DNA from 3 places in the Laedolimicola ammoniilytica genome. Region 1 is predicted to be linked to each of the others. Evidence: a T-box and tRNA genes for the amino acid it is inferred to sense, from the RefSeq annotation. Region 1 holds a T-box; the other regions hold tRNA genes.
The links. The T-box of region 1 lies ahead of OCV63_RS08815 (valine--tRNA ligase). A T-box ahead of a tRNA ligase gene usually reads a tRNA of that ligase, here a tRNA-Val.
Positions count from the first base shown of each region.

Region 2: it has a tRNA-Val gene. The T-box ahead of OCV63_RS08815 (valine--tRNA ligase) is inferred to sense a tRNA for this amino acid. The anticodon was not compared.
Region 3: it has a tRNA-Val gene. The T-box ahead of OCV63_RS08815 (valine--tRNA ligase) is inferred to sense a tRNA for this amino acid. The anticodon was not compared.

Region 1 covers NZ_JAOQKC010000010.1:34,220-37,495, reverse strand. The annotation lists gene OCV63_RS08815 (valine--tRNA ligase) at 1-1,358, opposite strand, end outside; T-box leader at 1,428-1,658, opposite strand; gene OCV63_RS08810 (purple acid phosphatase family protein) at 1,734-3,245, opposite strand.
Region 2 covers NZ_JAOQKC010000014.1:4,477-7,752, forward strand. The annotation lists gene OCV63_RS10940 (aminomethyltransferase family protein) at 1-610, shown strand, start outside; gene OCV63_RS10945 (SDR family NAD(P)-dependent oxidoreductase) at 625-1,521, shown strand; tRNA gene OCV63_RS10950 (tRNA-Val) at 1,654-1,727, opposite strand; tRNA gene OCV63_RS10955 (tRNA-Ala) at 1,751-1,823, opposite strand; gene OCV63_RS10960 (threonine aldolase family protein) at 2,024-3,049, shown strand; gene OCV63_RS10965 (aminotransferase class I/II-fold pyridoxal phosphate-dependent enzyme) at 3,112-3,276, shown strand, end outside.
Region 3 covers NZ_JAOQKC010000023.1:11,573-14,848, forward strand. The annotation lists gene ispF (2-C-methyl-D-erythritol 2,4-cyclodiphosphate synthase) at 1-520, opposite strand, end outside; gene OCV63_RS14035 (DNA-deoxyinosine glycosylase) at 562-1,056, opposite strand; tRNA gene OCV63_RS14040 (tRNA-Met) at 1,414-1,487, opposite strand; tRNA gene OCV63_RS14045 (tRNA-Val) at 1,493-1,565, opposite strand; gene nudC (NAD(+) diphosphatase) at 1,738-2,580, opposite strand; gene thrS (threonine--tRNA ligase) at 2,652-3,276, opposite strand, start outside.

The sequences.
Region 1 (3,276 bases):
AACCAGGTATCCAGGGTATCCGGATCCTGTGTGAAATGGGTTCCGCCGCACTTCGGACACACCTTCGGCATCTCCCGGTCTACCACGATCTCGCCGCAGTCGTCGCAATAATAAGCCGGAATCCGGTGTCCCCACCAGAGCTGACGGGAAATACACCAGTCGCGGATATTCTCCAGCCAGTGCAGATACGTCTTGTCGAAGCGCTCCGGCACGAAAGTCAGATCGCCGTTCTTGATGGCCTCGATAGCTGGCTTTGCCATTTCCTCCATCTTTACGAACCACTGCTGCTTGATCATGGGCTCAACAGTGGTGCCGCAGCGGTCGTGGGTTCCTACGTTATGGACATGGTCTACCACCTTCACCAGCAGACCCTGCTCCTTCAGTTCCTCTACCATGACCTTGCGGGCCTCGTAGCGATCCATGCCTGCGTACTTGCCGCCGTTCTCATTGATGGTTGCGTCGTCGTTCAGAATATTGATCTCCGGCAGGTTATGACGCTTTCCTACCTCGAAATCGTTGGGGTCGTGCGCCGGGGTAATCTTAACCACGCCGGTACCGAACTCCTTATCTACGTATGCGTCGGCGATGACCGGAATCTCGCGGCCTACCAGCGGCAGGATCACGGTCTTACCTACGATATCTTTATAGCGCTCGTCGTCCGGATTCACAGCCAGGGCACTGTCGCCAAGCAATGTCTCCGGTCTGGTGGTAGCGATCTCGACGAACTTATCGCTGCCCTTGATTGGATAATTGATATGCCAGAAATGACCTGCCTGCTCCTCATGCTCTACCTCCGCGTCAGAGATAGAGGTCTTGCAGACCGGACACCAGTTGATGATACGGGAGCCCTTGTAGATATAGCCCTTCTTATGCAGGCGCAGGAATACCTCCTGTACGGCCTTGGAGCAGCCCTCGTCCATGGTGAAGCGCTCTCTGTCCCAGTCGCAGGAGGAGCCAATCTTCTTCAGCTGATCTACGATGGTACGGCCATACTCTTCCCGCCACTCCCAGGTTCTCTTTAAGAAGCCCTCACGGCCCAGCTCGTTCTTATCGATGCCTTCCGACTTCAGCTGGTTGATGACCTTAACCTCTGTGGAAATGGAAGCATGGTCGGTTCCCGGAATCCACAGCGCATTGTAGCCCTGCATTCTCTTGTAACGGATCAGGATATCCTGCAGGGTATTGTCCAGCGCGTGTCCCATGTGCAGCTTTCCTGTGATATTGGGAGGCGGCATGACAATCGTGAACGGTTTTTTACTCCGATCCACCTCTGCATGGAAATACTTTTTCTCCAGCCACTCTCCGTAAATACGATCCTCCATTGCTTTGGGATCATAGGTCTTTGCCAACTCTTTCATTCTGTTCCTCCTTCATTTTTCTTTCGCTTCTTGAACCAGTCGAAAAAAAATAAGCGCCCTCTCTTATCCTGAAAGGGCGCTTGTGCGCGGTACCACCTTACTTATGAAGCGAAAATCCGCCTCATATCTCTCACCCTTTAACGCTGGTCAGGCGTGAATGGCTACTCTGTGCTCCCGTTTCACCATTCCGGCTCCAAAGCTACCTTCCGCAGGCGACCCTTCCACGACAGCCTCTCAGCCTATGAGCTGTCCTCTCTTTTGACGTATGTCCCGCGTACTCCTCTTTTTCTCTGCCTTTGAATTATGTCGTTATTCTTTCCAGTCTAACTGTAGGTAAATATAGCAGTCTTTCCGCGGATTGTCAAGGTTTCTGCGCTATTCTTTGCGAATTGTATACTCATCGTAGACGGTCCAGTTGTCTACGGTATAAGCCCGCAGATGAAGGTCGGTATCCGTCAGATCGATCCGCAGAGCCATGGGCTCCTCCGGCTGTCCCTGAAAGACCAGCTGATCGTTGGGCGTCGCCGCCTGATACAGGCTTCCGCTGGAGGTTCCGCAGACCACATACATGGTTCCCTCCGGATTCACTGCCATACCGCCAGACGCGTAATCATAGCCCTCGTAATTCTCACAACGCCGATTCGTGAATGCGGATCTGGAATATACCGAATCGTGGCCGGTCAGCACCAGATCAATATCATTGTCTTCACAGATATAGCCCAGAGAATAGCGCATCCAGCTGTCCATCTGTTCCTGATATCTTGCCACGCTGCTGTAGGCCGGATAATGCTGGATGAGAATCCGCCATTTGGTATCCGGATGTTCCGCAATCACCTTCGGCACATATGCCTCGTGAGTATCAGTCGCCTGGGCCGTCACACTGTTCAGCACGATAAAGAGCGCATTTCCACGGATGAAATAGTAATCGCCATCCTTGTCGTATTCGCTCATGCCGTACTCCTCCGAGCGGTTCGGCACATTGAAATGTTCATAGAAGAATGGCCCGCCGCCATAGCCCAGCTCCTCGGCCATCTGCTCATTCGCTACGTCATGATTACCGGTCACCGGTGCCAGCGGAATCTTATAAAGTCCCAGATGATCCAAAAATCCGCTATACTCCCCCGCGTCTCCAAACCTGGACACCTGATCACCTGTATGAACCAGGAACTGCGCCTCCGGCACATAATCGGTAAGCCGGGTCACCACCTTGTCCCAGTCGTTGATGGACACCTGCACATCATTCTTCTCATCCTGGCCAATCTCCGCGTCGGAGGCCACCAGGAACGTAAAACCATGGGTGGTATCCCCTTCCGGGACGGTATATTTGTATTCCGGGGACCAGCCTCCGGCGTCATTTCCTACCTTATACGCATAGGTCATTCCCGGCTGCAGTCCGGTCACCGTCGCTTTGTTTACATAATATCCAGGCATAGTCTGGGAAGCGCTGCACTGGGCCGTCACCATCTGAAATGTCCCGTCCTGCACGGTATACCAGCTTACCTGTCCGGCACTTCCACTGGGGGACATCCAGTTGAGGCGGATCTCATCGTCGGTTCCTCCCACCTCCAGGCTCAGATATTTAATAGAAGTGGTATTCAGAAGCGGTTCGCTCTCATAGTCCGTCACGAAGGTACTCTTTTCCTGCTCCTGACGGGCTGCTTCGTCCTTAGCTGCCTGCTCTGCGGCCGGATCCACCGTCGGCTCCGCCGCCGGAGCTGTTTCTTCCACCGGCGCCTCTTCCTCTGAAACCGGCGTTTCTATCTTAATCTCTGCATCCGCAGGCTCGTCCGCCTTTCTGTGCTTCAGCGTCCACGCAGCCACTATAACCAGCACAAGCAGAACGCCCGCTGTAAATACCGTACGAATTCCTCCATTACCCTTTTTCATAAAATCTCCTCTTTCGCTGCTGTATCCTGTC
Region 2 (3,276 bases), on a different contig from region 1:
AGAAAATCCGGTGGATGGACAGAAGTTCTTCCAGATCCTTCCCAATAAAATCGACGGTATTGATGTGCTCATCAACCGGGCCGGCTTTACCGGTGAAAAGCTGGGCTTTGAAATCTATTATCCCAAGGAGAAAGCGCCGGAGCAGGAGAAAAAGCTGCGGGAGCTGGCGAAGACCTACGGAGGCCGGGAGGTTACAGAATTCCAGATCATGGCATGGACCTTACCCTGTGAGGCGGGCTTCTATTACATGCGGGATCTGCGCCATACGAATCCCTATGAGGTAGGTTTGGATACAGGAATCTGCTGGGAGAAGGAGTTTATTGGAAAAGAGGCGCTGGCAGCCATACGGGATAAAGGAGCAGAGCGCGAAGTAGTCGGTTTTACCGTAGCGGAAAAAGATATCCACATCAAGGGACGCAATATGGGAAATGAAGGTGAAAAGGTGTTCCTGGATGGTGAAGAAATCGGCCGGGTAATGAAAATTACTTACAGCTATGTGTTAGATACCAATAACGGCACAATTATTTGCAGGAAAGGGAGTCTGCGTCCGGGGAATAAAGTACTGCTGCATGGCCATGAGGCTGTGATCTGCGCACCAAAATTTATCTGACGAGGAGGGAGCTTATGAATCTGACACCGGAAATGATTTTAAGAGGATATCTGGCCAATACAGCGTCTCTGGAAGAAATGCTGTCGGTGAAGGGAAAAACAGCGATTGTGACAGGAGGAACTTCCGGTCTGGGCTTTTGTGTAGCACGCAGGCTTTGCCAGGGCGGTGCGAAGGTGGTAATTGCCGGTTCCGGTGAGGGAAAGGGAGAACTGGCCGTTAAAATTTTGAAAGAAGAGAACCTGGAAGTGACCTTCTGTAAAACCAATATCAGAAAAGAAGAGGAGGTCGAGCGCCTGGTAGCTTTTACGGCAGAAATCTATGGCTCCGTGGACATTCTGGTTACAGCAGCAGGTATCTGGAGCTTTGCCCATATCGAGGATTTGCCAGAGGATGTATTTAAGGATACGCTGGATGTGAATCTTCTGGGCGCTTACCGCTGCGCAAAGTATGTGAGCCGCTACATGATCGAACATAAAATCAAAGGTAAGATGCTATTAGTGTCTTCTAACTCTGCGTATCTTCCACAGCCGGTCTTTGGCGGCTATGCCCACTATACGGCTTCCAAGGGCGGCGTGATTGCCATGACCACAGAGCTTGCTAAGGAGCTGAAGCGCTATGGCATCATGGTAAATACGGTAGCTCCGGGCGGTATGTTCACGCCGGGCTGTCTGACCAATGGTCCCATCCGTACCCTGTCGCCGGAAAAGCAGGCAGAGCTTGGTAAGGAAATGATGGTAGCAAAGTTGGATGAAATTCCGACAGCAGATTCTGTGGCGATTGTTGTCTACGGTATGTGTACCCGCATGGCAGATGGAGTTACCGGTGAATGTATCGTAGCGGATTCCGGTATGATGCGGAATATTATGGCTTTCCAGCCTGCGATTGAGGAGTATCCGCCTAAGGAAGGGTAGTATAAAGAGAAAACAGAATCAATGAAAAGCATATATTTAGATAGGAAGGCCTCGCAGGTTTGTGGGGCCTTTTTTCTGTGAAATAAAATAAATAATGTATTAAAAAAAGCCCGTAAATACAGGCTTTTCCAGTGGAAGTAATGGGGCTCGAACCCATGACCTCTCGCGTGTGAGGCGAACGCTCATCCCAGCTGAGCTATACTTCCGTATTTATAAAATCTTTGTTCCATGGACCTGAAGGGATTCGAACCCTCGACCTCTGCGTTGCGAACGCAGCGCTCTCCCAACTGAGCTACAAGCCCTTGCTGTTTCTATGTTTCATTGTAGCACTTTACCTCAGGAAATCAAGAGAGAATCCTAAAAAAAGCAACTTTTTTTCCAGAAAATTTGCGAGAACCTAAAATGAACAGGCAGATTCGTGATATAATTGCGGTAAAACAGAAATCCATAGTATAATAAAAACAACATCAGGATGCAGGGATAGAAAAGAGGAGGTTATGGTATGATTTCATTTGAGAACGATTATTCAGCAGGAGCCCATCCGCGGATTATACAGAGATTGACGGAGACGAACATGGAGCCGCTGCCAGGCTATGGCTCGGATGTATATTGTGAAAATGCCAAACGTAAAATCCGGGAAGCGGCGGAGTGCCCGAATGCGGTTGTGGAATTTCTGGTGGGTGGAACCCAGACCAATGCGGTGGTGATTGCGTCCATGCTGCAGCCTTATGAAGGCGTGGTAGCGGCTGAGACTGGCCATGTGAGCGCGCATGAAGCGGGCGCTATCGAAAATACCGGTCATAAAGTACTGACCCTGCCCCAGCATCTGGGCAAAATTGATGCGGGCGAGCTTAAGAATTATATGGAGACTTTTTATGCGGATGGCAATCATGAGCATATGGTATTTCCGGGGATGGTGTATGTGTCCTGGCCGACGGAGTACGGTACGCTCTATAACAAGGCTGAACTGGAGGCCATCGCGGAGGTATGTCATGCCTATGAGATGCCGCTGTATCTGGACGGCGCGCGTCTGGGCTACGGTCTCATGAGCCCGGAGGCGGATATGACCCTGCCGGATATTGCACGGATCTGTGACGTCTTTTATATCGGAGGCACTAAGGTGGGCGCACTCTGCGGGGAAGCTGTAGTATTTCCGAAAGGGAACGCGCCGAAGCATTTCATGACGCGGATCAAACAGCAGGGAGCGCTGCTGGCGAAGGGGCGTCTCTTGGGCATTCAGTTTGACGAGCTGTTTACGGGAAATCTGTATCTGAATATCAGCCGCAATGCCATCGAAATGGCGGAGCAGTTGAAGCGTCTGCTTCATGACAAAAATTATACTTTCTATTTGGAATCCCCGACCAACCAGCAGTTTGTGATTATGGAAAATGAAAGACTGGAGGAATTGAAGAAACACGTGGCAGTCAGCTTCTGGGAGAAAGCCGATGACACGCACACGGTGGTAAGGCTGGCGACCGGCTGGTCTACGACAGTCCAGGATATGGAAGAGCTGGGCGAGTGGCTATAAAGATAGCAAAAATCGGTGTGTTGCATCGAAGAATAAAACAGAGAAAGTGATTTAAAGATTGCGTGGACAGACAGAATAATAGAAGACAGGACAAGTTCGGCGGGCCGCTTTATGAGAAGCTGGCTGCCTACGGAGCTTCGGATTTTTACGCCTTTCATATGCCGGGGCACAAGCGGCTTATGGGGGAATTTGAGAATCCATTTCAAATAGATATTACGGAGATAGAC
Region 3 (3,276 bases), on a different contig from region 1:
CCGGACAGCCGTTCGGAATCTGCATCACATCTTCATAGGCGTAATTCGCCACCGGAATCAGCGCACAGATGGCCTGAGAGGAAATACCCTCGCCGGTGCCGGTAAAGCCGAGGCCCTCTTCCGTGGTGGCCTTGATGTTAATCTGGCTTTCCTCGATCTGCAGCGCCTTCGCCACATTGGCCCGCATCTTCGGAATATGAGGCGCCATTTTCGGCCGCTGGGCAATGATGGTGGCGTCGATATTGCCCACCACATAATCTTCCTCCTCCAGAAGCTTTCCCACATGCTCCAGAAGCCGGATACTGGAGATTCCCTTATAAGCCGGATCCGTATCCGGGAAATGCTTGCCGATGTCGCCCAGGGCCGCCGCGCCTAAAAGGGCGTCCATGATCGCATGGAGCAGCACGTCCGCGTCGGAGTGGCCTAAAAGTCCTTTCTCATAGGGGATCTCCACGCCGCCCAGGATCAGCTTCCGGTCCTCCACCAGTCTGTGTACGTCATATCCCATTCCTACCCGCATGTTATACCTCTTTCTCCGGGAACCTCTGCCCGGTTTTCTTTTTATTTGTTTAAACTCGCGCCAATCACTTTCCACTGCTCGATCAGCTTCTCCAGCGAACAGGCCGCGTTGGCCGGGCTGGTGGACGGTAAACGCACCGCTGTCCGTCCCGTCGCCGGGAACATGTATTTCTTATAAAGCTTCTCCGCTGTACCTCCATTCACGTAGATCTGCCGGATATCCGCTGTCTCCAAAATAGGCCGGATATCGTTCGGCACCACGTTCCGGATGCTGCTGTCGCTGGAACCCTCGATCTCGCAGCTGGCAATCACGTCCCAGAGGGCGATGCCGTTCCCCAGCAGGAACTTTTTCTTCTCAGGAATCGTCCCCGGCGTCTCCTGCCCCGTCACAGCTGCCAGAACCCGCCAGAATCGATTCTGTGGATGATTGTAGAAGAAATGTCCTTCCCGGGATTTGACCGACGGGAAGCTGCCCAGAATCAAAATTTTCGAATGCTCATCGTAGAGCGGCGGGATCTCATGCTGTACCTGTTCCATATCATTCACCGTATCCTGTCTTTTTCTCTTAGCCAGTATTATAGTACATCCAGGCTCTGAAAACAATATGCCTTATTTTTCATCATTTATGATCGCCAAGCAAAAATCAGAGAAGTTTTCACTTCCCTGATTTTATACCAGCTTCCAATCCTATTGCAATCATTTTCATGAAAAAGAATGTGCCATTGGCACATTCTCGCGCCGAGGCGCGGTTGCTTCAGCAACCATCTACCACTGCGCCGAGTGCGCATCTTTGCAAGCTCTGCTTGCTTTTATGGAATAGGGAATTCTATCGGAATTTCCTATTCCATAAACAAAAGACCCAAGAGCTTTTCAACTCTTGGGTCTGAATCTTAGTAGCGAGGAAGGGATTTGAACCCCCGACACTGCGGGTATGAACCGCATGCTCTAGCCAACTGAGCTACCTCGCCATAAATGGGACCTATAGGGCTCGAACCTATGACCCTCTGCTTGTAAGGCAGATGCTCTCCCAGCTGAGCTAAGATCCCATTTTGTTCTCGGTTTTGACTTGCTGTCCCAACCGACTTGCTTATTATAACCTTACAACCGAAGAAAAGTCAAGCACTTTTTTCAACTTTTTTTCATTTTCTTTTCAGAATCTCCAAAAGCCGCATAAATACTGGGTTTTTTGACCTTATTTTTTACGGGAAAGGTGCTTTTTCACACCTTCCCGTTCTTAAACTGCCAGATCATCTCACTGGTCAGGCTGATGTTCAGAGGCTGGGGCGGCGCGTCCTCTCTGGTGAACCACTCGGCGGTGGCCAGCTCCTCGGTGTCCAGGGTGATGGTCTCATCGTCGCCCTCCAGATCCACAAAGAAGCCCATCAGCACGGTCTCGGAGAAGGACCAGGGCTGGCTCTTGTAATAGCGGATGTTTTTGACCTTCAGGCCCACTTCCTCCATGACCTCCCGGCGAATGGTCTCTTCAATGCTCTCACCAATCTCGGTGAAGCCCGCAATCAGCGCGTAGTAGGTGATGTTATCCCGGCCCGCATACTTTGACATCAAAAGTTTTCCGTTATGTAAGATGCCCACGATAACCGCCGGGGAAATCTTCGGGTATTCCATCTGGCCGCAGTCCGGGCAGCGCATCATACGCTCCTTCGTGTCATGCACCATGGGGCTGCCACAGTGGCCGCAGTACCTGCGGACGTCATACCAGTGCCAGAGCTGATAGCCGGTGATTCCCGCAAAGGACAGCCACTGAGGCTGGGCGTCCCGGAATCTTCGGTTACTCTCCAGGCGGAATCCTTTACGTTCCGGCAGAGCCAGCTCCTTCGCCAGATAAAATCTTTTATCATCCACCGTGAACAGATAAATGATATTCTCCGAAAGCGCTGTCTTCACCTCCGGAAAATCCCGGAATCTGGGAAATGTAATCTCTTCTCCATCCCAGTTCGCCAGTGCGTTATGCTTCTCAAAATACATGAGATAGCTGTCGGCGTCCGGCTTCTCCGGGTGATATTCGTTGTGATAGATATGCGGTGCGATATCCTGTATCATCTGTAACTCCTTTTAAAAACCCCGCCGGAAGGCTTACGCCTCCGGGCGGGGGAATCTGCGTTCAAATAATTTTATGCTTCTCTGCCTTTGGTCTCAATCTCTTTCTTCACGTCAGCAATGAAAGTACCCAGAGCCTTCGCTCCCTGATCGCCCGCCTCGCGGCTTCTGACGGAGACAGCGCCTTCCTCTTCCTCTTTCTGACCTACGACCAGCATGTACGGAATCTTCGCGGTCTGAGCCTCGCGGATCTTGTAGCCGATTTTCTCAGCACGCTTGTCAAGCTCGGTGCGGATACCGGCCTCTTCCAGCTCTTTGCGAACCTTCTCTGCATAATCCATGTACTTGTCAGAAATCGGTAATACACGTACCTGTACCGGAGCCAGCCAGGTGGGGAACGCGCCTGCAAAATGCTCAATCAGGATACCGATGAAACGCTCGATGGAACCGAATACCACGCGGTGAATCATGATCGGACGGTGCTTCTCGCCGTCTGCGCCCACATACTCCAGCTCGAAACGCTGGGGCAGCTGGAAGTCCAGCTGAATGGTTCCGCACTGCCAGGTACGGCCAATGCAGTCTACCAGGTGGAAATCGATCTTCGGGCCGTAGAACGCGCCGTCACCCTCATTTACCACATAGGGCATACCCAGCTCGTCCAGAGCGTCGCGAAGACCCGCCGTAGCCATCTCCCAGTCC